DNA from 3 places in the Alteromonas sp. BL110 genome. Region 1 is predicted to be linked to each of the others. Evidence: predicted binding sites of a transcription regulator. Region 1 holds the regulator's gene; each other region holds the start of a gene.
What was found. The regulator sigma-54, encoded in region 1, starts transcription at its own class of promoters, with help from an activator protein. The targets are predictions, from matches to a motif close to GTTGGCACGNNNNTNGNNT.
Positions count from the first base shown of each region.

Region 1 (10,470 bases):
GTAAGGGTTTGGTTACCCGCCACGCCGCCCATACTCGGCACAATGGTATTTAAAATAGCTAAAACGGCAAGCTGACTGAGCGTGGCTTCAAATAAGTCACTTACCATAGCCGCCATTAGCGCAGTGACAAGGTTAACTGCCAACCACACGGAGCGACGTTTAGTACTTTGCATAACTGGTGCAAAGGTATCTTCATCATCATCGAGACCAGCCATACTCATCATCGAGTGCTCAGCGTCTTCACGAATTATATCAACCACATCATCAATGGTAATTCGGCCCACTAACCGATGATTTTCATCAACAACCGGCGCTGAAAGCCAGTTATAACGTTCAAACAAGCTTGCCACTTCATCGTCGGGCATGTTCACCGGAATGGCTTCTGATTCTTCGTCCATAACATCAGACACTTTGTCGTCGGTGTCTGCGGTAAGTAGACGGGCAACAGGAATGATACCAACTAGATTGTCAGTTCTATTGACCACATAAAAGGTATCAGTATTTTCTGGTAGCTCACCTTTTAAACGAATATAGCGTAGAACCACGTCAATGGTAACGTCAGGACGCAAAGTAATGGTATCGGTGTTCATGATGAAACCAGCGGTTTCTTCACCGTAAGACAGCGCTTGTTCTGCACGAACGCGGTCTTGTGCATCCATCGAATCGAGAATGTCTGCCAATACAGGTTCAGGAAGGCTGCTTAGCGTTTCAGCTAAGTCGTCGGTATCCATTGCCTCAAGTGCATCTACTACATTAGCAGGAAGCATTTTGGTAATGATACCGTTTCGTACATCGTCAGAAAGTTCTTCTAAAATATCGCCATGAAAGTCGCTATCAATTAACTCCCACAACTCATCTCGGGTCCTGCTAGGACTAGATTCAAGAATATGAGCAACGTCTGAAGGGGGGAGCTCAAGCAGAAGCTTACGTACAGAGACAAATTGACCGTTTATCAATGCCGCGTTAAGTGCGCGTAACTGGGTTTGTACGTATTTAGAAACAAGCGCTTCTGCCATAAGGCGTTATTCCTACTAAGCTGAGATGGAAAATAGAGGCTATTTAGCCTAAGTATGCGTAGAATATCGCAATTCTATAAAGTCTGTCATGATAATTGCGCAGGTTCTACGAGAGAATCTTGTATAACCGTACTAACTGTTGATTAATTCAACAAAGGGAAGGTAGATTGGTCGCTATTCGTCTTCGTTAAATTTGCCCTCTATGAGCTCCTCAATGGCAGCGAGTGCATCCACCGCGTCATCGCCATCGACGATAACGTCAACCTGTTCGCCCTGGTGACTTTCCAGCATCATCAAGCCTAAAACGCTGCTCGCATCTGCTTCTTTATCACCTTTTTTCAAAATGATTTTGGCATCAAATTGATTAGCAAGCTTAACCAATTGCGTGGCCGCTCTGGCGTGTAAGCCCAACTTATTGACGATTGTTAGCGTTTTCTGAATAGTCATCACTGGTTAAGCTCTCTGTGGCGTATTTGAACATCAGGATGTATTTCACTGAATGTTTTCGACAAGGTTTGGGCAATATAGACAGAGCGATGTTGGCCGCCAGTACAACCGATAGCCACAGTCACATAGCTTCTATTGTTACGCTCTAAATGGGGAAGCCATGTGGTCATTAAGTTTTGAATTTGCCAAATGAATTTGGTGACCACGGGTTGTGAGCCTAAAAATACCTCTACGGGGGCATCTAACCCAGTAAGGTGTCTAAGGTCAGGTTCCCAATGAGGGTTAGGCAAAAAGCGCGCATCAAAAACATAATCCGCGTCTTTAGGTATGCCGTGTTTAAAGCCAAATGACTCAAACACCAATACGAGGCGTGAGCTCTTTTTACCTAGAATACGTTCTCGGATCAGTTCGGCTAGTTGATGTATCGTCAGCTTATCTGTATCTAGGTATAAATCAGCACGTTCAGTAATAGGGGCAAGCAGCGCGGATTCTGCTTTAATGGCCTCTGATAGTGACTTATTTAACTTGGCTAAAGGGTGAAGACGGCGAGTTTCACTAAACCGCTTAACAAGCACATCGTCGCTCGCGTCAATGTACACTATGGTCATCGACCAAGAAGAAGGAAGGTAGTCTAGAATCTCTACCAGGTCGTCTGGATTTTTGGGAAGATTCCTAACATCAATACTTACCGCAACTTGGTCGTATTCATCAACAACAGTATGGGTGAGGGTGGGAAGCAAATTTACTGGGATATTATCAACACAGTAATAACCTAAGTCTTCTAATGCGCGAAGTGCGACAGACTTACCAGACCCCGAACGACCACTGATTATGATCAGCTTCACCTAAATTCTCCCTTATATTCTGGGTTTTATCACATACACGCTGTTGAATTGAGCGCTTATCTCGTGATGTATAAGCGCATATTATTTAACTTAATGCAGAAATAATCTCGTCGCTAGTTGTCGCACGACGTATTGTTTTAATTGTCTCTTTGTCGCTTAGCTTACCGGCAACGGTAGCCAATGTTTGAAGGTGTCCTTCGGTTTGCTCTTCAGGAACGAGCAGCGCAAAAAATATATCTACAGGCTTTTCATCTAGGGCATCAAAGTTGATAGCTGGTGTGCTAGTTACAACTATTGCTATTACCTTTTCAAGACCAGCGAGGCGACCGTGGGGGAGTGCAATGCCGTTGCCAATACCCGTGCTACCCATACGTTCTCGAGCCATTAAGCTATTTAAAACGGTTGCCTGGTCGATGTTATCGTTTTGCTTGGCAGCGATATCAGCGATGATCTCAAGAATTCGCTTTTTACTATTACACTGAACCGCACACTCGGTGCGGTCCAGACTTACGATGGCTTGTATATCCATGCTCAATTAACTACTAATGTTTTTTCAGTTTTTCCTTATGCTTGATTACCTGCCGGTCGAGTTTATCAACCATGCTGTCAATCGCCGCATACATGTCGGTATTTTCTGAGGATGCGAATACTTCAGCGCCACTTAAATGAACGGTCGCTTCGGCTTTTTGATTTAATTTTTCAACGTTCAGGATGACATGCACATTAGAAATGTGATCAAAGTGACGTTCAAGTTTGCTGAACTTCGTATCGACATAATTACGCAAAGAGTCGGTGATTTCGACATGATGACCAGTAAGGTTGATTTGCATATTTCGTCTTCCTTATATTGTTGAGCCCGTTTAAATAAGGCTCTTGCGTTGGTTCGACGGCGGGATCGATAACGATTCCCGGTATTTTGCTATTGTTCGCCGAGCGACTTTTATGCCTTGCTCAGCCAACAACGAAGCAATCTTGCTATCACTTAGCGGCTTACCAGGATTTTCCGCAGCCACTAACTTCTTGATCAATGCCCGAATCGCTGTAGATGAACATTCACCACCTGACTCGGTTGCAACGTGGCTTGAGAAAAAATACTTCAATTCGAAGATACCACGGGGCGTATGCATATACTTTTGCGTTGTCACACGCGAAATAGTCGATTCGTGCATATCTACCATTTCTGCGACATCATTAAGCACCATTGGTTTCATCATTTCCGGGCCGTGCTCAAAAAAACCCATTTGCTGCTGCACAATGCAATTTGCAACCTTCATTAAGGTATCGTTGCGAGATTCAAGACTCTTGATGAACCACTTAGCCTCTTGCATGTGTGAGCGGATGAATTGTGAATCGCTACTGTTCTTAGCACGGCGACTCATGGCTGCGTACTGTTGGTTTACGCTTAATTTAGGCAGGCTATCGGGGTTCAGCTCAACCACCCAACGGCCATTTTTCTTAGTTACTGAGACATCGGGAATAACGTACTCAGGCTCTTTAGTAACTAAAGCACTACCTGGGCGAGGATTCAAGGTTTGAAGTAAACGCATTGCTTCACGTAGCTGATCTTCTTTCAATCGGCTCTTACGCATTAGCGTGCGATAGTCTTTACTGCTTAGTAAGTCTGAATATTCCTCAATAAGCTGCTTCGCTTCAGTAAGCCAAGGTGTGTCCTCTGAAAATTGGCGCAATTGCACCATAAGACATTCTTGCGGCGTACGAGAACCTGATCCAATAGGGTCGAACATTTGAATGCGTTTAAGCACGCACTCTATTTCGTCCATCTCAATAGGCTCTTCTAAATCATCGTCGTTGACAGCTTCTAAGATATCGTCAAGGGTAACAGTTAAGTAACCTGATTCATCAATGGAATCAATGATTGCTGTGGCAATGGCGCGGTCGGTATCTGAAAAATGAGTGAGGCGCATTTGCCAAAGCAAATGCTCTTGAATATCTTCGGTAGTCTCACCTTGGAAAATCTGTTCATCATCATTAGATGGACCCGGTGCGGGTGCAGAAGAAGCGGAATAATACTCATCCCAAGTGCTGTCGATAGGTAGCTCATCGGGAAGATCATTCTTCTCTAGTGCATCACCAGCTTCAAGCGTATCGCTTGAGGCAGAAGCAGTCGCTTCAGCACCACTATCATCACTCTCGACATTGTTCTTTTCTACTGGCGGCTCGTCGTTACCTTCTTCCACCTCAAGTAGCGGATTAGAGTCGAGTGCTTCTTGAATCTCTTGTTGGAGATCAAGCGTAGAAAGCTGCAGAAGCTTGATGGCCTGCTGCAACTGAGGTGTCATTGTAAGTTGTTGGCTAAATTTTAGCTGTAAAGATGGTTTCATCTACGTCTTATTTAAATGCTCTAAATTGAATATACCAGAGCGAAACTGAAAAATGACAATTCGGTTACACTAACTATAGCCTGAATTGTTCGCCTAGGTATACATCCCTTACTTTCTGATTACTTAAAACCTGTTCTGCTGTTCCTTGCGCAATAAGCTCGCCATGACTCACAATGTACGCTTTTTCGCAAACATCCAATGTTTCGCGCACGTTATGGTCCGTGATAAGGATACCAATCCCCCTATCGCGAAGATGCTGTATTATCTTCTTTATATCATTAACTGATATTGGATCAACACCAGCAAATGGTTCGTCTAACAAAATAAATTGTGGTTTTGCTGCCAAAGCTCGAGCAATCTCTACGCGACGACGCTCTCCCCCCGACAAACTCATCCCCGTACTATTACGTATATGGTTGATATTAAATTCATCAAGTAGGGCATCTGCTTCTTCTTCTTGCTGTTGTGAATTTAAATCTTTACGGGTTTGCAATATGGCCATGATATTTTCATGTACCGTAAGCTTTCTAAAAATTGATGCCTCTTGCGGGAGGTAGCCTATACCGCGGCGTGCACGCTCATGCATAGGCTGGTGAGTAAGTTCATTATCATCAATTTCAATCTTACCTTTGTCTAAGTTGACCAAACCTACAATCATGTAAAAAGTAGTGGTCTTACCAGCGCCGTTGGGGCCAAGAAGACCTACAATTTGTCCAGTAGACACTGAAAGGCTTACATCGCGAACGACTTGTCGTGATTTATACGATTTAGCAAGGTTTTTAGCGCTCAAAGTTGCCATTGCTATTCATTGTCCTCGTTGTCATTCTTAGATGATGTCTTACGAATGGTGTCCGGGGTAAACACTGTGGTTACACGACCTTCACCATCTTTTCCGGCGCCACCAGTGGCAAGTAATTGTTCAGTGATCATATCGAATGTAATCTTATCACCTTGCACTTTGCTGGTATCTTGCTGTAGTTCAGCGTTGCCCGCCAAAGAAATAGTACGATTGACCACCTCATAACGAATTTCATTGGCTTTTGCTGATACTGGCGTGCCGTCTTCTAATGATTGAGAATAACTTGCAGGAGTCCCTCGGGCGATAAATATTTCGCGGCCGCTGCCATCTGTAGCTATAACCTCTACTTCATCAGCTTTGATTAGGAGTGAACCTTGAGTAATAAGTACATCTTCCTTGTACAGCGCAGTTTTATTTTTACCATCAATAAACTGAGTATTTGACCCTATCTTTATGGGTTGTGAAAAATCTTCTTCACTGGCTAGTACTGCACCGCTAGCGATGGCAAGTATAAGACTAGTTGCTAGGGGAATAAGTCGTTTGTACATGATCTAAAAGCTCGTATTCTTGTGTGCGTAAATTCGCGTTAAACCCATTACTTAAAATAAGGTATTGCGTACCCAGTATCTCAACGGGTTGATCAGATGTCATTTGTTTCGTGTCTAAATTTATCTGGATGTATTCTGTTGATAAACTTTTGACGAAATCATCGCTAGTTTGATTTTCAATAACAACGCTATTTTCAAGTTGAATTAACTCATTGTTATATAGTGTTCCTTCCTGCGCAGTAACAACCCAAGGCGAGGAGGCGCTTTCTGTATATAGGGTATACTTAGGTTGCTGGAATAAAACAAAGCCTAATTGGTCGTAGTGCTCCATCGACTCTGCAAAGACTTTGTGATTTAACTCACCGTCTTGGTTGTACAAGGTCGTAGTTAGGTTTTTTGCCTTGTATGCAGGCTTCAAGGCGTCATTTTCACTGCTACCTAATGTTTCGGGCTGCTCTTCCATCCACGTTGGGATGTACATTAGCATCGCTAAGATAAATAGCGCTGATATACTTAAACCTAAGCGATTGAAGCCAAACTGGCTCATACACTCGCTCCGAAAATGTCGTTTGCTACGTCTTTAGCTTGCAAAATGGTATCCGATATCTCTCGAACCGCTCCAAAACCTCCGGGAAGCGTAGTGATCCAGTTCGCTTGTTTTGCCACAAAAGGATGAGCATCGGCAACCGCAATTTTTACCGCTACATGCTGATACATACCTGTATCGGGCATGTCGTCTCCTACGGCGGCAACTTCGCTTGAGGTTAACCGAAGACTTTTCATTAAGTTGCCGAGCGCGTCTGCTTTGTTTTCTTCACCTTGTATAATGTGCGCTACGTTTAAAGCCTTCATTCTGTTTTCTACAATGGCTGAGCGTCGCCCTGTTATGACGGCAACGCTAACGCCATTACTCACTAACGCTTTTACGCCGTATCCGTCGCGAGTATGGAAGGCTTTTAGTTCTTCACCTTCGTTACCTAAGTAAATTCGGCCGTCTGAAAACACACCATCCACATCACACACCAGTAATTTAATGTGCGCCAGTTGTTCAAAAAGCGCTTGGTCTAAATCGGTATATAAAGTCGTCGTCATTTAGAGTACTCCCGCTTTCAAAAGCATATGCATATTGAAGGCTCCGACAGGGTTGCGCTTTTCATCGGTAACCATTAATGCGCTTATCTTATGGGTTTCCATTAGATTTAGGGCTTCTACAGCTAGCTGATCTGCTGTGGTTGTTTTGCCGCCTTTGGTCATTACATCTTCTACTGTGGCACTATGCACGTCTATACGGGCGTCCAGTATTCGGCGTAAATCGCCATCAGTAAATACACCTGTTAACGAGCCATCAGATGCGATAACACCAGTCATGCCTAGGCCTTTTTTGGAAATTTCCAAGAGTGCGTCAGCGACAGAAGCGTTTAAGCTCACGAGAGGGATATCTTGACCGCTGAGCATAATATCGTTCACTTTAAGCAGCAGTTTTCTACCCAAACTACCACCTGGGTGCGACAGGGCAAAATCATCTGAGGTAAAGCCTTTTTGGTCGAGCAGTGCTACCGCAAGGGCGTCGCCCATAACCAATGTGGCCGTTGTGCTTGATGTTGGGGCTAGACCCAACGAACACGCTTCTTTTTCTACGCTAATATCAAGCACTACATCTGCATGTTGCCCTAGTGAGCTATCAGCGCTATTGGTCATTGCCACTACTTGAATACCTAAGCGCTTAACCACGGGCAGCAAGTTAACTAACTCATTGGTTTCACCAGAATTGGAAATGGCTAATAGCACATCTCCTTTGCTCAGCATGCCCAAATCGCCGTGGTTGGCTTCACCTGGATGCATGAAAAAGGCAGGTGTTCCAGTGCTTGCAAGGGTAGCGGCAATTTTATTGCCGATATGTCCAGATTTTCCCATACCGCTAACGACCACTTTACCTTTGCATGAAAAAAGAATGTTACATGCGGTGATAAAATCATCATTTAAGCGCTCTGCAAGGTTGGCAATAGCCTGCGTTTCAATGTCGATAACGCGCTTTGCCGATTCGATATAGTGCATCTGAGTTTGTGTATTCATGATTATCCGAACAGCCAGTATTGGTAGCCGATAAAGCAAGCCAGAAGTATGAATCCATTGGTTCTCGATATAGTACGCTTTCCAATTAAATCGAAACTGAACAAGAACAACAGCAAGGTTAAACCAAGCATAACGTACATATCTCGGTTATAAACGTCTGGGTCTAGCAGACCTGGTGCAATTAAACCCGGCATACCGAGTACGGCTAGCAGGTTGAAAATATTAGAGCCAATAATATTACCAAGTGCTAAATCATCTTCACCTTTAAGCACTCCAGCTACACTTGCCGCTAATTCAGGAAGGCTCGTGCCAAACGCGATAATCGTTAATCCTATAACCAAATCAGAAATGCCCATGTACCTAGCAATTTCTACGGCCGAGTTTACAAGAAAGTGGGCACTTAAAGGTAATACAACAAGGCCGACACCAATCCAAATGAGTGCAGAGGTATTAGAAACCCCCTTAGGAATTTCATCTGCGGTTTCTGCCACAAGCGGATCCTCTTTATCTACTTGTAGCGATAACCAAGCCATCATTGCCAAAACAAAAATGAATAGGCCAAGTAAAATTATCCCTTCGTAAGACTTCAGCTCGCCATCGAACATAAAGCCAATAGCAATTAATGAGATAATCAGAAGGGCGGGGAGTTCACGTTTAAGTGTTGTAGATGAAACGAGAAGAGGCTTAACTAATGCGGTTACACCCAGTACCAGTGCGATATTAGTTATATTCGAGCCAAGCGCATTACCTACGGCTGTGTTCATATTGCCATTTGCAGAGGCAATAGCGGAAACCACAATTTCAGGTGCCGAAGAGCCCATAGCGACAATCGTTAACCCGATCATCATAGGAGAGATGCCGATGTTCTTTGCTAGTGCCGAAGCACCGTACACGAAACGGTCTGCACTCCAACTTAAGACAATCAGTCCAACTAGAAAAATGACAATGTTTAAAAGCACAACAACCTGTAATAGTTAGTATTTCGATAGATTGTCGCAAAAAGAGTGCCATTTGCCTATGCTCGCAACACTTTATTTTCATAAAATGAGACCGATTGCCGTAAATTTCCACTTATCACACTCATTACAGCAGTTCGAACATATTACTGGTAAGCGTTCAGTTTCAGTTAATAAACAGCACAATAGGATGGGAACTGGAACGACATATAAGTATTAGCCAAGGCACTGGCATCACTTCACCGTGAGATACAAATACCAGGCCGCGTAGATAATTGCCCACTCAGAAGGCGCTGGCAAGTTTCCTAGCAAAGCGTGGGAATGTAGGAATGGCTGTTCCCTTTCAAATTCCCAGAATGAAGCTAGGGAGCTTGCCAGACCTTCCCGAAGGGCGAGTTTAAAATGTCCGTACTCTTTGTTGTGTCACCTTAATGTAGAACCACTATACCTGCGGTAACACGCCGCGATTACGAACCTTTTAACTCTCGCTGAGTGGGTAATTATCTATGCGGTCTGGTATACAATTCGTCTTAATCGAACATAACTTGTAACTTTTTGACTTTGGCGACGGTCTTGAAAAAGCGTACAATGGCTCCAAATTACACGGCCCAGAAGTTGTGTCTACTGGACTATCCAGCCTGTAAACATAAAAACTACACTGCAGAGTAAACTTTTTTGAATTTGCGAGCTCTTAAAAGTAAACTGTTCAGTAAACTTTGTGAGCTATGTGTGCGAAGGCACAGATATTGAATATGCACATCACTCATATACTTTTAATATTTTCTAAATGGATTGATATCGCCGTTAAAAACGAACTCAATCCAGCGTCAGGGGTCGACATTTAAGTAATTATGGACCATTTAGTTGAAGTAGATAACCTAACCTTCAAACGCGCAGATCGCATCATTTATGATGGGATTTCCTTGAAGGTACCTAAAGGCAAAATTACTGCGGTAATGGGGCCAAGTGGAATAGGTAAAACCACGCTGCTGCGCCTTATTGGCGGGCAGTTAACGCCAGATGAAGGTGACGTAAAGTTCGACGGCGATTCAATTGTCTCTATGTCGAGAAAAACTCTTTACGAAACCCGCCGTAGAATGAGCATGCTTTTTCAAAGTGGGGCGCTATTCACTGACATGACCGTGTTCGACAATGTGGCGTTTCCACTTCGCGAGCATACTGATCTTTCTGAAGACTTGATAGCCACTATTGTCGCTTTAAAGCTACAGGCAGTAGGTTTGCGGGGCGCCGCGCAATTAATGCCGAGCGAATTGTCTGGTGGAATGGCGCGCAGGGCCGCGCTAGCTAGGGCAATAGCGCTAGACCCAGATTTAATCATGTACGATGAGCCCTTTGCTGGGCAGGATCCTATCTCTATGGGCGTGCTGGTAAAGCTTATTCGAGAACTCAATGATGCCCTTAGCTTAACTAGCATTGTCGTGAC
Region 1 is NZ_CP031967.1:911,257-921,726, reverse strand. Features, by position in the region: gene mgtE (magnesium transporter) at 1-1,016, opposite strand, end outside; gene D1814_RS03995 (HPr family phosphocarrier protein) at 1,191-1,463, opposite strand; gene rapZ (RNase adapter RapZ) at 1,463-2,308, opposite strand; gene ptsN (PTS IIA-like nitrogen regulatory protein PtsN) at 2,394-2,837, opposite strand; gene hpf (ribosome hibernation promoting factor) at 2,851-3,138, opposite strand; gene D1814_RS03975 (RNA polymerase factor sigma-54) at 3,169-4,650, opposite strand; gene lptB (LPS export ABC transporter ATP-binding protein) at 4,724-5,449, opposite strand; gene lptA (lipopolysaccharide transport periplasmic protein LptA) at 5,452-5,997, opposite strand; gene lptC (LPS export ABC transporter periplasmic protein LptC) at 5,966-6,544, opposite strand; gene kdsC (3-deoxy-manno-octulosonate-8-phosphatase KdsC) at 6,541-7,089, opposite strand; gene D1814_RS03950 (KpsF/GutQ family sugar-phosphate isomerase) at 7,090-8,070, opposite strand; gene D1814_RS03945 (calcium/sodium antiporter) at 8,073-9,029, opposite strand; gene D1814_RS03940 (ATP-binding cassette domain-containing protein) at 9,878-10,470, shown strand, end outside.

Region 2 (10,470 bases), 400 kb from region 1:
AACCACTGGAAAGAAGACTACTGGACCGAAGAAGTGACTTATAAGAAAGGTGCAGCTTACCTAGGACAGGGTTTTAGAATTAAGCGCATGTATGACGATCACGTAGGCGTACTTCGTGCCGTAGACCCCATTTCAGGTGAAATTAAATGGACGCATAAAGAAAAGCTCCCTATGTGGGCTGGGGTACTGGCGACGAAAGGCGGACTCATTATTACCGGAACGGGCGATGGCTATGTCAAAGCTTTCGATGAGGAAACCGGTGAAGAACTTTGGAAGTTCCAAACGGGCTCGGGCATCATTTCATGCCCTATCACCTGGGAAGAGGATGGTGAGCAATACATCGGCTTAGCGTCAGGGTATGGTGGTGCAGTACCGCTGTGGGGAGGAGATATGGCTGAACTTACCAAACCTGTCGCGCAAGGTGGTTCGTTCTGGGTATTTAAACTTCCTAATCACAATAAAAAGCAAAACCTAGCTAAACAATAGCTTTATCTTTGCAACAAACCCAACCGAGAGGCGGTGAAAACGCCTCTTGGCATTAAGGAGCTCTCATGCGCTTACGTTTTCAAGCAACCAAACAACTCCCCATATTATTAGTTGTCCTATATTCAGCAACTGCCAGTGCCATTCCCGATTTCGAAGATGACGTGAAAATTATCAACGGATGTGAAATAAAACCAAAGACAGTGTGTAGCGATACAGACTTAAGCGGTGCTGATTTGAGCCATGCAAATTTGGACGGGGCAGTATTCACCAACGTTAAGTTCAACAAAACAGATTTAAGGCACGCCAACTTAAGCTATGCGACGTTTAAGAAAAGTAACCTAGATCACGCTGATTTAGCTACCGCCAACTTAAAACACGCAGATTTACGCAGCTCAAAAGTTCGCAATGCTAACTTAGAAGGCGTAGATGGCTGGGCGCTTTTCGGTCAAGGGGTTGATTTCACTAGCTCCAACTTTTCAGGTGCTAACTTGGACCAAGCGCGTTTATCAGGTGCGACAATGGTAAACACCAACTTACGTGCCGCACGCTTAGAGCGGGTTTGGATGAACAAAGCAAACTTTGAAGGTGCTTCACTGATTAACGCCAATATTCAGGAAGCAAAACTGAACGATGCTAGTTTGTACAGAGCAAATCTGACCGGTACGCGCATTCATTACGCTACATTTCAAGGCACGTTTATGGATGAATGCATAAATTGCCCTACTGATTGGTGATTTTTTATGGCATTAGGAAGATTGCGTCAAAAAATGTGAAATAATATCTCTGGTTTCAATTGGGTCAATCACCGCGTCAATTTCTAGTACCGATGCAACTTCTATCGCCTTACCTTTCTCATAAGCCAATTGAACCAATTTCTCAAAATGCTGAAGCCTTTCCGCTTCGCCTTTGATTTGAGCTAGCTCTTCCTTAAACCCTAACTTCACTGCCCCCTCTAACCCCATGGCCCCAAACTCACCAGTAGGCCAAGATACGGTATAATCAGGCTTAGATGTACTGCCACCAAGCATCGCTTGCGCGCCTAGCCCGTAGCACTTCCTCAAAACTACCGCGACAAACGGAACACTTAAACGAGCGCCTGCAACAAAAAGCTTATTTAATCGCCTCACAGCTCCTTGTTTCTCGTGCTCAGGCCCAACCATAAAGCCAGGTGTATCACACAAGCTCACCACAGGTATTTGAAAAGCTTCACACATATCAAGAAACTCCGCGGCTTTTTCTGCCGCATCAACGTCGATTGCCCCACCGAGTACTCTACAATCATTTGCAAAGAGCCCTACAGCTTTACCATTGAATCGACAAAAGCCCGTAATGATTGCACGGCCGTATTGTGCTTTTAATTCAATAAAAGAGTCTTTATCAACCAATGTATTAACGATGTTACGCACTTCATAACTATAGCGTCTATCATCTGGTAATAAGCTAAAAATATCGTCTTGAGAGTAGCTTTGCTGAGGCTTTATTTCCCCTTGAAAAAAACTCAAACAAAATTTTGCCACCTCGACAGCGTGATTTTCATCCTTAGCAACAATATCGACCACGCCATTTCGCGCCTGAGATGCGACAGGTCCTATATCTTGTGGCGCATATTTACCAAGCCCCCCACCTTCAATCATTGAAGGCCCAGCCATACCTATCGATGAGTTTGCTGTCGCTATGGTTATATCAGCGGCACCAAATAGTGCCGCATTGCCAGCAAAGCAGTAGCCGTTATTTACCGCTATTCTAGGTACTACTCCTGAAAGTCCCGCCCATGAAGAAAAAGACTTACACTGTAACCCTGAGTTGACCGTTGTGACGTCAGTATCACCAGGTCGCCCGCCCCCCCCTTCCGTAAACATAATTACGGGCAAAGACTTTTGCTTCGCCACGTCAAATATACGGTCTAACTTTAGGTGATGGAAGTACCCCTGAGTGCCAGCTAGAACACTGTAGTCGTTGACAATAATTGCAGCCGCGCTCTGTTGTTTTGTAAAAAAGCCTTCATTGACACACCCCACCCCCGTAATTACGCCATCTGCTGCCGTAGTTGATTTTAACGACTCATAACCTCTACGCTGGCGCTGAGCCGCTACTGCATATTGACCATACTCTTGAAATGTTTTTGGGTCACAGAGAAGTGAAAGGTTTTCCCTTGCACTATTAAAGCCTTTACTTTTTCGTTTCTGATACAGCTCGGTACGCATGTGATCTAGGGTAGATTGAGACCTTTCGTGCGCCTGTGCGAGTGCATTTTTTTTGTAACTTTTTTCACTACTCATTAAACAGGTGCCTCTATCCAAAAATTATTCGCTTTACTAGCTCTATAAATATCAGCATAAAGACATCCCTACCATTTATTGCTGTTATAGACGTCTCTCATATTTTTTTATACGCGAATTTTTTAGTAGCCCCTATTGGGAAGGGGTAGTTATTGCGGGAATCGCTTATAGCACATTCTCGGGAAGTGATGTGAAAGCTGCCGAGATTTATATTTCCGTTTAAGAGTTATAAGCGCATATAAAATGCAGTGTTGTACCACCCAGAATCAGGCTGCATCAGTTTGCGCTATCTACATCAATATTAGCTGTTTTATTCGTTCACCGACAGGATATTAAAAGTACAACTTAGTATGCCTAAATATTCTTAACATACTCTATGAATTGGCTAATTATTTGAATCCCCCATCTCTCCGCCACCGTTAAAAAACTTTACAAGTCTAGACCAACCTCCTCGCATATGACGCTATCCTAAAGAAAAATAAGCAATATTTCACATGCACCAAAATTGCTTATTGGGCCGCGGACGTGAATTTTCATCACTGTCTAGAAGTACACAGGATAATAAAGGAATAAATGTGAGAAACAGGAAATTAAATAGTATTTTATGCGGTGTTGGACTTTGTATGAGCTAAATGTCTCAAGCTGCACTGGTTGATTTAAGTTCATGGACAGCGGAAGGGGCCGGGAGTTGGACTTTACAATCAGGTAACGATACTGTCTATCAGTCAACAAACGGTGACCCCACTGTATTTTTTAGTGGTATCGATAGTCAAGGGCTGTCCTTATCGGGTGAAATAACAGTAAGAACCACATCAGATGATGATTTCATCGGTTTTGTGCTCGGTTATAATGCAGGAGATATTAATAATTCTAACGCCGATTACCTTTTAATAGATTGGAAACAAAGTAATCAGCAGTGGTTTGGAGGAACAGCGAACGCTGGTCTAGCTATCTCTCGTGTTACTGGTGCCATAGACCTACCAACATTTTGGCAACATGAAAGTACGTCAGGATTTCAAGAGTTACAAAGAGGCCCAACACTAGGAAGTACCGGCTGGAATGACAATACAACCTATTCAATTGATTTAGTATTTACATCCTCGATGGTTCAAGTTTTTGTAGACGAAGAACTGGAATTAAGTGTTTCTGGCAACTTTGCCAATGGTTCATTTGGTTTTTACAATTATAGTCAGTCTGACGTGCTTTACGCTGGTATTACCGAAGATATCGCATCTGCTCCAACGAACGTAAATGGACCTACATCGTTAGGAATTTTTGCGCTAAGTAGTCTTGGTTTGTTAGGTTTCAGACGTCGCAGACAAGTCATTAGTCGTGGTTAAGATATTTATTATTTGTAGACTTTGCTAATTTAAAGGTTCGATGCTAGTCGGTTATGCCGACTAGCACTTTTAGTGTAATTTCATTATTTAAATTCCACTGAACAAACATATTTAAGGCTCTAAGAACCTTATCAGCGTTCGTTAGGCAGTCTAGTAACTTATATTACCTTTCTGGCCAACTCAGCAGTTTCTTTACCTAAATTCTTAAGCTGCTTAATGGTTTTTTCATCCGTAATTACGCTATCTTCCATAAGTGTATTGACCTTCGCAATAGCCTTTTGATTTGGCAGCACCATAGTACCAAGGTTTTCAAGTAACATTCTTAGTACCACCAGCACACGCATACCGCCTAGCCCACCCGCTGACGCGGCCATAATACCAGCCACTTTACCGCGATATGCCTGTAATGGCTTTTCACCTTCCCCCATGCGTGATGCCCAATCGATAGCATTTTTTAGCAGTGCTGGGTAGCTAGAGTTGTATTCTGGTGAGGCAATAAGAAAACCATCATGACTCATTAGCAATTCTTTGAACGCCTGTGCTTTTTCCGGCATGCCAAACTCGGCTTCCTCATTTTCGTTAAACAGTGGCATTTGAAAATCGGCTAGATCTATAACGGTAACCTCTGCGCCAGCCTCGCGGGCGCCTTCAGCAGCGATGTTAACAATAGCTTGGTTAAACGAACCTTTGCGAGTACTACCTGCAAATGCAAGGATCTTAGTCATTAGATTTTCCTGTCTTTATTTTGAGTTATATTTTTGTAGTTTCCGACTTTTAAGCATTCAGCGCCTTTTCCTGTTCTGAATAAACGATAAAAGTAAATGTTTGCACTGATGAACTGTAGCTTTAGCCGTTTGCGTTAAGCATAAAAAAAGGCTGACAATCTATGTCAGCCTTCTCAATATCAATAACTATGTTGTACCGCGAACGCTACATTTTTTCTAGTGTCTCGATGCCAAGTAGGGTTAAACCCTGCTCTAGGGTTTTGGCAACCAAAGCTGACAGTGCTAAACGACTGTCGCGTACAGTTGGCTCGATACCGTCTTTTAACATTGGACAAGCTTCGTAGAACGTCATGAACGCTGAAGCCACATCGTATAGATACGTACACAATACATGAGGTGTCGCTTCACGAGATACTGTGCCAATAACCTCTTCAAACTGCATAAGTAACACAGCTAACGTGTGCTCTTGTTTCTCAAGTATATTGATATCTACCGGCATAGTTGCCATATCCACACCCGCTTTTCTGAACAAGCTTTTCACACGGGTATAGGCATATTGAAGGTATGGCGCAGTATTACCTTCAAAGCTTAGCATTGAGTCCCAGTTAAACATGTAATCAGTTGTGCGGTTTTTAGATAGGTCAGCGTATTTTACGGCGCCAATACCTACCTTGCGGGCAACCTCTTTAAGCTCTTCTTCACTTAAATCGTTGTCGCGTTCAGCAATTAACTTACCTGCACGTTCAACCGCTTCATCAAGTAACTCAACCAATTTAACCGTACCGCCAGTACGGGTTTTAAATGGCTTGCCATCGTTTCCTAGCATCATGCCAAATGGACAATGCTCATAAGTTTGCTCTTCTTTCATGAAGCCTGCTTTGCGGCCTACAATTTCAGTTTGCTTGAAGTGCAGGGCTTGGCGAGCATCTGTAAGAATAAGCGTACGGTCGGCATTTAGCTTGCCGCTGCGATAGCGCATTGCCGCGAGGTCAGTAGTTGCGTAAAGATAGCCACCACCCGACTTCTGAACGATATAAACAGCTGGGTTACCTTCCTTATCGGCAAGCTCAGGAATAAACACGACCTGCGCGCCTTGGTCTTCAACCGCAATACCTTTTTCTCTAAGGTCGCTTATCACATTAGCTAGGTCGTGGTTGTACGCAGACTCCCCCATAATATCTTTACGGGTAAGGCTTACGTTTAGCTTGGCGTAAACTTCTTCAGAGTGAGCGATAGACACGTCAATGAACTTTTCCCACAGCGCCAGACACTGAGCATCACCACCTTGTAGCTTAACTACATATTCACGAGCGCGGTCGGCAAAGCCTTCTTCTTCATCGAAACGTACTTTGGCTTCGCGATAAAAGTCTTCAAGGTCAGACAGCGCAGTTTCTGCCACTTCCTCTTGAAGCTTGTCTGATAGGTGCGCCAGCAGCATGCCGAACTGGGTGCCCCAATCGCCCATGTGGTTTTGACGAATTACGTTGTGACCCAAGAACTCAAGTACTTTAACTACAGCGTCGCCAATAATGGTTGTACGCAGGTGACCCACGTGCATCTCTTTGGCTAGGTTTGGCGATGAATAGTCTACAACGATGTTCTGTTCTTTTGACTTAGCGATACCCAAACGCGGATCGGTTAACGACAGCTCACACTGGTTAGATAGCCAATCGTCGTTTAGGTGTACGTTGATAAAGCCAGGTCCAGCCACTTCTAGTTTACTCGCTATATCATCAAGCTTTACAGTCTCGACAATCTTCTCTGCAATATCTCGAGGCTTTTGCTTTAGCTGCTTGGCAAGGGCCATAGCGCCATTGAACTGGTATTCACCAAACTCGGGGCGTGCACTGCGCGAAACTGGCACTGGCGCATTTTCTACGCCCATTTCTTGTAGCGCTTCAGTGAAACGGTTAACTAATAGTGCATGTATGTTCATAATGTATATTGTCTTTAATTAATTTTTCTAGCTTAATTTTCGCGCGTATTCGTAAACTGAATATCTGGGTAACGCTCTTGCGATAGCTGCAGGTTAACCATTGTTGGCGCGATGTACGTCAGGTTGTCGCCTCCATCAAGGGCGAGGTTCTGCTCACCTTTACGACGGAACTCGTCTAGTTTCTTCTCGTCATCGGCATAAACCCAACGGGCTGTAGCAACATTTACGTGCTCGTAAAGTGCATCAACATTGTATTCGGCTTTAAGTCGTGCCACTACTACATCAAACTGAAGCACACCTACCGCCCCCACAATTAAATCGTTGTTTGCAAGGGGACGAAACACCTGAACTGCGCCTTCTTCAGAAAGCTGAATAAGGCCTTTGAGCAGCTGTTTTTGCTTAAGTGGATCTTTCAAACGGATACGTTTAAATAGCTCTGGCGCAAAGTTTGGAATGCCAGTAAAGCGATAGTTATCGCCTGAAGTAAAGGTATCACCAATTCGGATAGTGCCGTGGTTGTGCAAGCCGATGATATCGCCGGCATAAGCTTCTTCTAGTAAAGCACGATCACCCGCTAAGAAAGTTAAGGCATCGGAAATACGCACGTCTTTGCCTAAGCGGCTGTTACGCATTTTCATGCCTTTTTCGTACTTACCCGAAACAATACGACAAAACGCGATACGGTCACGGTGTTTCGGGTCCATATTAGCCTGAATCTTGAAGACAAAACCGCTGAACTTCCCATCGGTACTTTCGATTGTGCCTTCTTCGGTTTCACGTCCAAGTGGTGCAGGCGCCCACTCAACTAGCCCGTCAAGCATGTGGTCAACGCCAAAGTTACCCAATGCTGTACCAAAGAATACAGGCGTTAATTGACCTTCCAGGAAGAGCTCTTGATCAAATTCATTTGATGCACCGCGCACAAGCTCAAGCTCATCGCGCAAAGTTTCTACAAGGTCGCTTCCTACTGCGGCATCTAGCTCTGGGTTATCCAACCCTTTAATGATACGTACATCTTGAATAGTGTGACCCTGGCCGCTCTGATACAAAATAGTCTCATCGCGGTGAAGGTGATATACACCTTTAAAGCTCTTACCACAGCCGATTGGCCACGTGATTGGCGCGCACAGGATATCAAGCTCAGTTTCTACTTCATCAAGCAGTTCCATAGGATCGCGAATATCGCGGTCAAGCTTGTTCATGAAAGTCACAATTGGCGTATCGCGCAAACGGGTAACTTCCATAAGCTTACGGGTTCTGTCTTCTACACCTTTAGCTGCGTCGATTACCATAAGGCAAGAATCAACCGCCGTCAGTGTACGATAGGTATCTTCAGAAAAATCTTCGTGCCCCGGGGTGTCTAACAGGTTTACCAAGTGGTCGCTGTAAGGAAACTGCATGACCGAGGTAGTTACCGAGATACCGCGTTCTTTTTCCATTTCCATCCAGTCAGACTTAGCGTGCTGACCCGACTTTTTCCCCTTTACAGTACCCGCCGTTTGCAGGGCGCGCCCGAACAACAATACTTTTTCAGTAATGGTTGTTTTACCCGCATCCGGGTGCGATATGATTGCGAACGTACGTCGCTTTTTAATCTCTTCAAGAAGCTTTTTATCTGACATCAATACTTATCTTCGTTATCTATTATCCCTGTAAACCAATTATTTACAGGCGCGTTTTATAACGGATAAGCAATGCTTTTCCGCGCAAATTTAGTGTTGCGGTAAAACGCTTGATACGGCTTGGTAGTTAATTGCGCGGATTTTAGCATTTTACTGCACGTAACAGTAGAGCGAAATTACATACTCCCTACCGCTTAATTCGCTATGCGACCACCCACTGTTTTTCCACGCATATACACTTTTATATCGTTAACCTATTTAAAACATTGTTGTACACAGCGTTTACATCATAAGTAACAAGCCCCTTTTATAAAAATAAGAACAATGCCCTGTGATATTGCTTTTATTAGCATAGCCGCGCTTAGAACTGGCTACTTCATATATGACGTCTTTGTCGAAAAGGTATTTGATGTCACATGAGCTTAGTTTGTTTGGTTTTTACTTGGGGCGAGGCGCTGGACACTTCATGAACTTGTTCGCTATTTTGCTGCTGTTGGTGTATTTTTTGTCTCCACGCATTTTGCTATCACCTTAAAAAACTTAGAAGAGAGAACCGCGCTTGTTCGATGTCACCGGCAATACTTAGTGAGGTTATCATGTGTGGCAGAAATTAAACTCTTGGATAATGGCCTTGCTACGCTTCTAAGGACGACGGTAAATTCAATACCCGTTAGCCGTCGATACCTCAAAAAGCTGAAATCGTTGTTAGTTCGTTAACGTTTTATCGACGGGCTTCAAACGTTTATACCTATGTTTTATTTGTTGCACGCTCAAATCTAAAAACAATGTGCTATATTGATTTATAGATAAAAAACATAAAACAAGGACGATGAATGCTGCGATTATTACTCGCATGGCTTGTAATAGCATGCTGTTGCCAAACGGCCAACGCAGCTAATTTCAATAATCCACAATCTATGCTTTCTTTAGATAGCGATGTTGTTTTTGCGGTAAGTGACTCAGCTAATGTTAACGGCAATGAAGAATGGTTTTATAGTGCTGACGTTATTGATAGATCGCCTTCACAGTATTTGCATTTCAAAGTTCGTGTTTATAATCAGTTAGATACACAAGTTCCCGTTTGGTTTTCGATAAGCTTCCCTGCTATAAAAACCTTGGCTGTTACAGACGGCCATAATACCTGGCAAACTGGCGACGATTTGCCTTACCACACTCGTGCGGTGAATACGCCCAATTATCACTTCCCTTCTGTATTGCCAGCTTCATCTTATACGGAATTTAGCGGCACCATGTCTGGCGAGATACTTAGGTACAGTTTCTCTGTGGCTACGCCTGAGTATTACAGTAACCTGTATATGAAAACCTTGCAGCGGGATATGGCATTTTTCGGCGCAATGGGGCTGCTTACCCTACTTTGTGCATTAGGCTATATTGCCAGCCGTAATTTAGTTTTCTTGAGCTTTGCATCATTTATTTTTGCGACAACATTTTGGTTTTTTCGCGTTTTCGGTTACGCATTTGAACTACTGTGGCCAAATACACCAAGTTTGAATGACATTAGCTATGCCATCAGCATTTATTCTGTTTTGATTACGGCCTTTTGGGTATTGTTTCAAACTCTTGCCAGAGACAACCACGAAGTGTACGGGGCAAAAACGGTTAAACGCTTTTGTATAGTGTTGCCCTTTATGGGAATTTTACTTTGGCAAACGGTGGGGTTAGATATCGCCTTAAAACTTCCTGTTGTCCTCTTTTTCCCTTATATACTGATAGCGGGTATTGTTATCGTCGCAGAACACAAACGGAGCTCAGACAGGGCCAAGTGGCTTGCCGCCGCAATGCTTCCTATAACCTTCAGTACGCTTATTTTGACCGTCATTGCTCTTTTTGAGGTTGACCTTTACTTGGAGCCCGTTGCCACTTTCATGTCAGGGCTAGTTATGACATGCCTATTTATGGTCGCACTCACCGCGAGTTATATGGTGAAAGTTGTTCAAAGGGAAAGAGACGCACAGAAAGAAGCAGCGCGTTTGAAAAGCGAGCAGGCAACTAAATTAGAAGCGCTGGTAAAAGAACGTACCCTTGCACTCGAACTAACGAATAGCACTTTGGCAGAGCTAG
Region 2 is NZ_CP031967.1:513,525-523,994, forward strand. Features, by position in the region: gene D1814_RS02280 (methanol/ethanol family PQQ-dependent dehydrogenase) at 1-486, shown strand, start outside; gene D1814_RS02285 (pentapeptide repeat-containing protein) at 552-1,220, shown strand; gene D1814_RS02290 (acyl-CoA carboxylase subunit beta) at 1,233-2,765, opposite strand; gene D1814_RS02295 (PEP-CTERM sorting domain-containing protein) at 3,398-4,105, shown strand; gene D1814_RS02300 (NADPH-dependent FMN reductase) at 4,264-4,830, opposite strand; gene argS (arginine--tRNA ligase) at 5,036-6,766, opposite strand; gene prfC (peptide chain release factor 3) at 6,799-8,388, opposite strand; gene D1814_RS02315 (LytTR family transcriptional regulator DNA-binding domain-containing protein) at 8,914-9,105, shown strand; gene D1814_RS02320 (diguanylate cyclase) at 9,222-10,470, shown strand, end outside.
Region 2: D1814_RS02295 (PEP-CTERM sorting domain-containing protein) is a predicted target of sigma-54. The motif match lies at 3,146-3,164, and genes of this name have one in related genera.

Region 3 (10,470 bases), 1.6 Mb from region 1:
ACAATAATCACTGTGTTTATAACAAAATAACAGTAAACTAAATTGGATAAACGGCAAGCGCAGGCTTGCCGTTTTTGTTTCTTGGAACCTGTTGTCTATCAACTTACATTGCTTTGGTGACTGGTTCATTAGCACACCTTTGTAACTTTACCAAAGCCTACTCTAGCGGCGTTAAATTAATGCTGACCGAAATGAGCATAAGCCTTAAAACATGCTATAGGGGTCACCATAGATAGGCGTAATGTTAAGCCTGTTCCAACATTGCGCGGCGTCGATAACCTTGCCGGCAGGCTGAGCTTCTGTATTAGAAAAGTGGGGGGCGTCTATGTCCATTGCGTTCGCAGCATCTACATAATAAATACCGCGCTTAGGGTGAGATAAGCAGCAAAGGTGTATAACGTCATTTAGCGGCTTGCCGCAAATAATCGAGGTTAACGCAGACACAATGTCGTGCACATGGACAAGGTTAATTCGTTTATTTCCTGCATCCAACTGTCTTCCACTTAACGAACGAGCTGGGTGACGATCTGGCCCTACTAACCCCGCTAAGCGAACAATACTGATATTAGTTTGGTCTCGCTTAGACATTAAATGGTTTTCAATAGTCACGTGGGCTTTGGCCGACGCAGTTTGTGGGTTCGTGTCACTTTGTACCGTAAGGACGTTATTCGTGTCATCGCCATAAACCGATGTGGTACTGATAAAAACAATGTGTGCGACGCCTGCGCTTAGTGCAGCATCAATAAGTCGCAGCATATTGTCAGTGAATGATTCGAGGTTGGTGTTTCTTCTACCAGGGGGAATATTCAACAATAACGTCGCGTTTGGTAGATGGCTACATAGTACTGATGTATCATCGCCTAATGCATATTCAATAGCGGTGACACCTTGTTCCTTTAACGCGCGACGTTTCTGTTGGCATCGAGTAGTGCCAATAATATTGACTTTACCTGACAGTGCTTTGCCTACATAGCCGGCTAACCAGCCATAGCCACTAATTACTACATTCTGAGTCATCGATTAAATTCCCCTTTGTTTAGGGCTTAAGAGTACATCAATCGGGGGACGGATGTCGTCAATACGCCTACCATTAACTGAAAAAGCAGAAATCTGAGTGAGGTGAAGTATTAAAAAGTTAGATAGCGACCGGTATGAAAACTAAAAACCGACTGTTTTTTCAGTCGGTTTTCAAAGTAAGTGATATAGAAAGGTAAGTAGTTTGTTGTAGCGGGTTTAGTTCGCTAAATTACCCAACTACATTTTCATTTCGCCATTGTGCTCGTTGTGACCATGGTTGTCGCTGGGGTCAATATCCAGCAGGTTTAAGTCATCAAGCCCTGAAATAGATGCCTGCATTTGACCTTCGGCATGGTCGGCTTTTTTTAGTACTTTACACAAAGCTTCGCCTTTTTCTTCCAGCGAAGCCGCTTGGCTTTCTAAACGGTATTCTAAATCTTCGCCCCAGCGCTCCATTTTTTGTTCAAATTCAGACATATCTCCGCCTTCCCACAGCATTTGTGTGCCAACCGCGATAAGAATCCTACCCATGGATTCACTGATTAAAGACTCAATTTGCGTCTCGAATTCTTGTTCCCAGCTTTCGTCAAACCAACCTGGCTCGTCGAACTTCGTAGAATCTACGCGGATATTGCCCGCGTCATCATAAAATGAGGTGTTTAATTTAGTCTCGAGTGAGTCGAACAATTCATTGAAATCATCACCCATTTGATCGCCGCCTAACAGTTCAGTAAACACTTCTGTTACTGCTACGTTGGCAATTTGCAAGCCTTCACTGGCAATAGTAAGGGTCATAGGAATAGCGATATCAATGTTATTGTAATATTCACTTACCCAACGTTGCTGATCGCTGTTTAGCGAAACTGGCTCACCGTTGATGGTCATATTGTGCTGAGCATCAATTGTCATTACCGAACCATTGTCCATCTGAACCGTAAGGTCGCCTTGGTAATACTGAATGTGCCCATCAAGCTCCATGTCACAGCTATTGTTCTGAAAGCTGGTGTTATGCGCAAATGCGTGGCCGCTCATCAAAGCACTGGTAACGGCAACAGAAAGTAATAGTTTGTTAGACATTGTTCATTCCTTAATTTACATGTGACGCATTCACCTTATTCAGGGGGCTGCAATGGGTTGTAGAGTCACTATCAAATAAACACTAGCGTTATTCGCTGGTATGTGAGTAATAGAGCAATGGTCTTGCCAAAATTTAAAGTTTATATTTTTCAGTTGGTTAGCTTATTCATCCAGTTCTTCAGGTCGATTTTCGATTCACTATTTAGTGAAATTGCTAACTAATTAGTAGTTTTGACTAAGATCAATTAATACCAATAGCGATAGATTTAAGCCAATCCAAGCATGGTTAAATCTTATTTATTGGTGCATAATACCGCCAATATTTTTAAGGGGTTATCACAATGGCTGATTGGATTAATGCAATTATGTTTGGTGTTGCGCTAATTGCCTTTACGCTAGGGCTAAGCAGCATCGTTATGGGCTTTATGACTGCTAAAGCAGGTGCTGAAGGTATGCAGGAAAAAATCGAGTACGGTTTTTTTGGCGTTACTGGTTTAGTACTTTGCTTGCTGATGGCCTACGCACTGGCTTAAGCGTTAAGCATTATGAAAAAACCGGCTATTACAGCCGGTTTTTTTTCGCCTTTAAAAAAATACTGATATCAGTTTCACTGGCGGTTGCTTTGGCGATTGAACTCGCTTTTGCTCTAACCTTCTTCAGGCGCACTATCTCTTTTGTCATCAATACGGTGTTCAGCAGACTTCTGTCGGACATTGTGTTCGTCAATGTTGTTAAACGCACTATGTTCCCGATGTGCAAGCAAGGATAAATGCCCATCACGCTGATAAGCGCGTAAATCGAACAGGTCTAGCATAGCCATAACATGGTCAAAAATATCAGCCTGCACTTTCTCGTATTTAACCCACTCTTTTTGAACACTAAAGCAGTAAACCTCTAAAGGTAATCCAAGTTCATTAGGCGGTAACTGTCTAACCATTAGGGTCAGTTCTTGATTAATGTTTGGGTGTTTACGTAAGTAAGCTTCTAAATAGGCTCTAAAGGTACCGATGTTGGTAAGGCGGCGGTTGTTTAACAGGTCTGATTCATCAATGGAATAATCGCGATGATAGGCGCGAAGTTCATTTTTCTTTTTGTCGATATAATCGTTGATATAGCGAATTTTCGAGAAGCGTTCTAGCATGTCGTTGTCGCAAAGCTTGATAGAGTGCACATCGATATATATTGCGCGCTTAATCCTACGCCCACCAGACTCCTGCATGCCCCGCCAATTTTTAACCGCTTCAGTGGTAAGGCTATAGGTCGGCAACGTTGAAATAGTCTTATCCCAGTTTTGGACTTTAACGTTGGTCAGACCTATCTCAAGTATTTCCCCATCTACTTCATACTTAGGCATGGCAATCCAGTCGCCTGTATTAAACATGCGGTTGGCGGCAATTTGAATACCGGCGACAAAGCCTAAAATGGTGTCTCTGAATATTAATAGCAGCACAGCTGCAATGGCTGTTAAGCCAGACACGATAAGCAGCGGGCTTCTATCTACAATTAACGAAATACTAAGTAGTATAGTAATAATAGCGAAGGCAAGTTTCGTTACCTGAATGAAGCCTGTAATAGGGGCGCGTCGCGATAAGGCTGACGCATTGTAGACATCTTCTACCGTACTTAGCATGGCATACAAAGCTAATAGCCCACTATACAACATATACAGTTGAGCACTCTTTATCATCATTCCGTGTATGACAGCTTCTTCGTCAATGAGAACGGGGGTGGTAACGTAAATAAAGAGCGCCGGAAAGAGATGCATTAAGCGTCTAAAGAAGCCGTGTTCTTGTAGTGCGTTATCCCACTTATTATTCGACTTATATACCCAGTTGGCAATTTGAGGGCGCACTAGTAGCCGTGCAACCACATAGATCAGGACTGCTATAAATAGTATAGAGCCTAGAGCAAGCAAATTATAAAGCGGATCTTCAGTGGTTAAATTAGGAAAAACGTCTTTAACCAAATGAATGAAATGATCGCGTACTGAAGCACTGACTTCCATTATTTACGACTCCAACAGTTTCTTTATACGGTTGTCTTTATTTTCCCACAGACCATTTAACCAGTTTTGGAAATAAAGACGAAACTCAGACTCAGTGCGTTCTGATTCTTGTTGTAGCTCTGGTACAGGAGTAACGTTTACGTCGATAACAATTTTTGTCATCTGACCGCTTAGCATTGCCATCATGGGATGACGTTTATTTTCTGGGTAAAGTAACGAGATATCTAGCACGTTAGTGAATAGCTCGCCCATAGCTGAAAGCGTGAAAGAAACCCCTCCAGCTTTTGGTGGTAGCAGGTTTACGTAAGGGCTTTGCTTAGACAAGTGCTTTTGGGTTGTAAAACGCGTTCCTTCCACAAAGTTGATAACGGTAGTAGGAACCGTTCTAAACTTTTCACAATACGCTTTAGTGGTTTCTAAGTCCTTGCCTTTCTTGTCCGGATTTTTTTCTAAATATGCGCGGGTGTATCTATGCATGAAAGGCATATCTAGCGCCCAAGCGCCTAATCCCACAAAGGGTAACCAGATGAGTTCTTTTTTAAGAAAGAACTTGGGCGCGGGAATGCGGTGTGTAGCAAATTCAATAAGCAGTATAATATCTAAATAACTCAGATGATTAGCGATAATTAGATACCAACTGTTTTTTGAAAGCTCACCGTGAACCGAACACTCAATATCAACCTTATTGAATAGCCTTATCAACAACACACTAATACGCCCAAAGCTAAACATTAGGGCATGCATAACCTTGTTCCAGGCAGTTCTAATTCTTCCATTTGGTAACAGCAGTTTTACCAAGCCAAGTAGAATAATTAGTCCGCCCCATAGCGCGAGGTTGAGAATTTGCAGCGTGGTGTGCAAAACAAAAATAAAAGGCGCAAGTACTACACGGATCATAATGGTTTCTGAGTTGCGTTAAGTGAATCTAAAAGTTGATCTTTGGTGTGCCATTGTTCATTAAGCCATGTTTGAAAACGGGCGCGAACTTGCGGATCGTCAAAGTAACTATCGCTAAATACGCCATTTTCCATAATGTCTTTAATAGGCATAACCTTTATATTTACGCGGATGTCGCGCACTTTTCCACTCACGAAGTCCCAAAAAGAAGGAACACCGTTAGGGTAGTCTATTGTCACATCTATCAATTTATGTAGCTGGTCGCCCATGGCCGATAAAACAAAGGCAATCCCGCCTGCTTTGGGCTTAAGAAGATGCTGAAAAGGCGAGTTCTGTCTATCGTGTTTTCCCTGTGTAAAGCGGGTGCCTTCTACAAAGTTCATGATGCTTACCGGCTTGTTACGAAACTTTTCACACGCTTTACGTGTAGTTTCCATGTCCTTTCCCTTAAGGTGTGGATTTTTAGCCAAGAACGACTTTGTATACCGCTGCATAAATGGGAAGTCGAGCGCCCACCAAGCAAGTCCAAGTATTGGCACATAGATCAGTTCTTTCTTGAGGAAAAACTTCAAAAAAGGAATCTTTCGATTAAATACACGTTGAAGAACTAGAATATCGACCCAAGATTGATGGTTAGCAACAACGAGATACCAATCATGTCGAGTGAGCTTTTCCAGCCCGTTTACTTGCCACTTGGTACGCCCACTGATGCGCTGATTAAGGTTATTTACGCCAATCCATGCAGTGGCGCAGGCATCGAGTAAATAAGAGATGAAGCGTCGCCAAGGGGCTATGGGTATCAATTTAAAAATCGCGAGTATGAATATAGGGGTTGACCACAGAACTGTATTCAAGAAATAGCAGATGACCGAAATAGTGCCAACAATATGATGCAACAGGGCTTTTACCATTGTACTTACCTCAAAAATTAGGCGCTTAGTGTAAACGAACTTGATCTAAAATCCGATAGAGCCTTTACTGATTCCACAATAAAGGTGCAATTTTATGAATTTAAGGAGCTGAAATGGAGCTTATTGGCGAAAATAAAGCATTCGGGGGGCAGCATTTGCGCTATACCCACAAAGCTGAAACCACACAATGCGACATGACTTTCGCAATTTTCCTTCCCCCATTCGCCTCGAAAGACAAACCGGTGCCGGTATTATATTGGCTATCGGGGTTAACCTGTACCGATCAAAACTTTATGCAGAAAGCGGGGGCGATGAAGCTTGCAGCAGAATTGGGTATGGCCATTGTTACACCTGATACTTCGCCACGTGGTGAAGGTGTCCCCGATGATAAAGAAGGGGCTTATGACTTCGGTCTAGGAGCGGGATTCTATGTAGACGCAACGCAAGCGCCGTGGGACCAACACTACAACATGTACAGCTACATCGTTGATGAATTGCCAGCGCTTATCGAAAGCGAATTTCCTGTAACTAAAGAGCGGGCGATTAGCGGACATTCTATGGGCGGGCACGGGGCGCTTGTTATCGGCATGCGTAACCCCAATAAATTTGTATCGGTATCGGCATTTAGCCCTATCTCGAATCCATCAGATTGCCCATGGGGAGAAAAAGCACTAGGCGGATATCTAGGTGATGACAAGACAGCGTGGAAGGACTACGACGCATCTTTGCTGTTAGCAAGCAAAACTCATAGTGTGCCTTTGTTGGTTGAACAGGGTACAAAAGACGAGTTCTTGCACGAACAGTTGAAGCCTCAGTCTCTGGTTCATGCTGCTCAACAATCCGATACTCAACTTACACTTAATATGCATGAAGGTTACGATCATAGTTATTTCTTTATTGCATCGTTTATCGAAGAACATTTAGAGTTCCATGCAGGGCATATGGGCTTAATTTAAGCGTGTTCTCTTAAGGTAAGAAGTGCATTAAAAAGCCGGAACATGTTCCGGCTTTTTGTATCATTTTTCATGAAAGGCTGTAAATTACTTAAGCTTTCTTGCAAGTGAGATGAATTCATCAATTGCAACGGGTCGCTGATATAAATACCCTTGGCCGTATGCGCATTGGTGATTCTGTAAAAACTGCTGCTGTTGAGGCGTTTCAATGCCTTCAGCAATAATTTTGATATTTAGATTATTCGCAAGCCCTAGAATAGCCTGAACGATAGCTTGGTCGTCTGTGTTCTTCTCGAGTTCACTTACGAAAGAGCGGTCAATCTTAAGTTCATCAATAGGCAACTTTTTCAAATACACTAGCGAGCTAAAACCCGTACCAAAATCATCAATTGATACAGTGATACCCATAGCTCTAAGTTCATTGAGTAATATGGATACTGTCTCTAAGCTTTCAATGAATACGCTCTCTGTAAGTTCAATCGACAGGTTAGAACCGAAAAGCTGGTGGTCTTCCAGCGCGTTCTTGATTTGGTTTAGCAGCGCTAAATCTGATACCTGTCGGCCGGATATGTTGATAGCTAACCTGATATCTAGGTTAGATGCCTTTAGTGCCTCAATGGCGCCACATGCTTCATTAATAAGCCATTCGCCAAAGGGGAAAATGAGCTCACTTTTCTCTGCTAATGGTATAAAAACTTCCGGCGAAATAAACTTACCTTCTGATGTTATCCATCGGGTTAACGCTTCGCACTTAACAATTTTCCCAGTTGAGAGGTCAACAATAGGCTGTAGGAATAGCTTTAGCTCATTGTTTGCAATCGCTCGCCGTAGCTCTGATTCTAGTTCGGAAATAGCAATATGCTGGCTATGCAACTCGTCACTGTAAACTAGCGAGATATTTCTGCCCTGATATTTAGCGGCTTGAAGTGCGATATCTGCACATTGGAGTAATGTTTCTGCTGAAGAGCAATCTTCGGGAAAACTCGCTTCACCAATATTAATACCTAAATTGGGCTCGCTGCCGTTAAGCACGGTGTATGTCTTGGTTAGTTTGCTCACAAGCTGTTTGACGTACTCGGAACTACTTACATCTTTAAATGTATCTATTCGTTTTACGAGTGCGAATTCGTTACTGCCAATCCTTGCGATAAACCCGCTGTTACCAACAAAGGCCTGTAGTCGCAAAGCGAATGATTTTAAAATTTCATCGCCAGATTGGTAGCTCAGCGCCTCATTAATCTTTTTGAAGTCGCAGATATCAATAATAAACAGCTTAAAAGGGATGTCTTCCTGTACTAACCTTCTTACCGTATCCGTGAACAAATTACGATTGGCTACTTTTGTTAATGAATCCATGCCGCTGGCAGTAAGCACACTTTCTTCTTTATTATGTATGTGCGTGATGTCAGTAAACAAATAAACCCAATGCGTGAGTTCATCGCCATGCAATACAGGGTGGATAGTGACCTGAAGCCAAACCTTATAATCGTCTACTGGTTGCCAGTATATTTCCCCTTGCCACGGTGCCTTACGTTGCACTAATGCGGGTAGAAAAGTAGACGGCGCGTCGAGATCTTTAATTAGCTCCATGACACGTATAGAGCTTGGTGTAGTGCTATTACACAGCAAAAGCCGATGTGACGCTTTGTTGTCTAAAATTAATGCACCTTCATTATCTAAAATAACAACACCCGTTTCTAAATTATGGATAGCTTGCTGTATTGGCGGCACAAGCTTTTGTAGTCGAGTGTTTTTGCGCAGCACATTGTTCAGTCTATGCCTAATGTATTCGTGCTGCCCTACAATTTCATGGTGGCTTAATAGTAGCTCACGGGCTGCTTGAAGCGTCTGTTGTTTTTCATCAAATTGATCTTCAACGTTCTTAACTACAAGGTAGCGGGAGCCAGAACCGCTATTTATCGCTAAGGCTTCAAGACGCAAAAGCTGGTTTTCGTTTTGTTCGGTCCAAAAACCGGAAGATAGGGTAAATGAGGTTTCTCCTTTCCATACCTCATCGGCATCGAAAAAGAAATCATCTAAAAAGATAGATGGAATATGTTTCTTTTGCAGTTTATTGTTTTCATCAAGCGTGACAACATTCGATAACCATGGAATTTGTGGTGTTAAACACGTGATATCGTCTTCAGAGTTACATTTAAACAACGCGCAGTTAGTTATACCTAGAGCATTTAATAAATGGATATCCATGGCACTCTCCTACCAAAACGCAATTGTACTGAATAAGTTTTCTACATTTTCACCGGTTTTCGCACTTGTTTTAGTAAGTGAAGAAAATCTCTGTGCGTAATTATTCAGCTCTTCCTCACTCCAATGCCAGCTAGTGGGGAGGTCAGTTTTATTCACTACGAAAAAAGCGGGAATGTCGGGGTAGTGCTCTTGGGCAAGCTCGAGAATTTCTATACCCTCAAGTAAAGATTGGGAGCGAGTTTGATCAACCACAATAATATAAGCACTGGCACCGCGAAGGTAGCGGGGATTAAAGCCACAGTATCTATCGATACCCTCTAAATCCCAGAGTAGAAGCTGGACACCTCTTCCTTCTTTATTGACTTGTTTTTTGTCAATTTTTACGCCAATAGTTGTCTTGTACTTTTCGGAAAAAATACCTTCGACAAACTGCTTTACCAGGCTTGTTTTGCCAACACCAGTGGGCCCTAGAATACAAACTTTTTTCTGTATCACCGCAAAGCTTCCTTACTATTGCTCACTGGAAATTAAAACATTTAACATAACTGAACGCCCCATTGATGCCTTCTGCAATGGCAGCTCTCCTAAGCTTACGGGTATAAGAATATCACTTTCTACACCAAGTGAAATTAATGAATTCACAACATTCTCTGCTCGTTTTTGACTCAATGCGCGGTTGCGTTCGCTTGAGCCTGTATTGTCACTGGCACCCATCACAACAATACTCACCACAGTATTCGTCTCATCTGCAAGTATAAATAATTGTTTTATGTCGTTTGCCAGGGCTTCTAATTTTGCTAACTGTACTTCAGAAAGCGCTTCTTGGTTAGTAGCAAAAAGTACATTTTGTGAAGAAACTTTATTAACGAGACGGTTTAACGTTGCTTTTCGAAGCGCAGCATCATCAACGTTATAAGCCGGTTTTATGTTAAGGGCAGTAGTGTCTACATAAATCGACGATATACCTGGGATTGCATTTATTTGCTGAGTAAGGTCTATCGCCGTTGTGTTAAACACAGCTCCTGAAATCAGAAATCTGCGTTTTTCCTCTTTTTTTATAGTTATGTTTTCAAGTTCGTTAAGTGGGTATTGGTTAACGAGTGTTTCAAGTTTACGCTCTACCACACTTGGTTTTAAAGAGACAAAGGGCTCTTCAATTACCGTGACCTTTTCTGCATCGATTCCATTATCGCTAAACCATTGTTCTATGCTGGTGGAAACGGGATCGCGCAGTATTTTTGTATGTACATTGCCATTGGATATATAAGTATCGGTGACAATGACACCAGGAGGAGGCGTAAGTTCGTGTAGCTCGCTTTTTAAAATGCTCAGCGATAGTCGCATAAAGGATAGTACCGCTAATGCAGCGAATATGACTAAAAGCACTGCTGCGCCTATCAAA
Region 3 is NZ_CP031967.1:2,495,975-2,506,444, forward strand. Features, by position in the region: gene D1814_RS10820 (NAD-dependent epimerase/dehydratase family protein) at 205-1,017, opposite strand; gene D1814_RS10825 (DUF2884 family protein) at 1,255-2,094, opposite strand; gene D1814_RS10830 (hypothetical protein) at 2,436-2,627, shown strand; gene D1814_RS10835 (mechanosensitive ion channel family protein) at 2,741-4,099, opposite strand; gene D1814_RS10840 (acyltransferase) at 4,103-4,996, opposite strand; gene D1814_RS10845 (acyltransferase) at 4,993-5,907, opposite strand; gene fghA (S-formylglutathione hydrolase) at 6,021-6,863, shown strand; gene D1814_RS10855 (putative bifunctional diguanylate cyclase/phosphodiesterase) at 6,948-9,068, opposite strand; gene D1814_RS10860 (Rab family GTPase) at 9,078-9,563, opposite strand; gene D1814_RS10865 (OmpA family protein) at 9,579-10,470, opposite strand, start outside.
Region 3: D1814_RS10825 (DUF2884 family protein) is a predicted target of sigma-54. The motif match lies at 2,207-2,225, and genes of this name have one in related genera.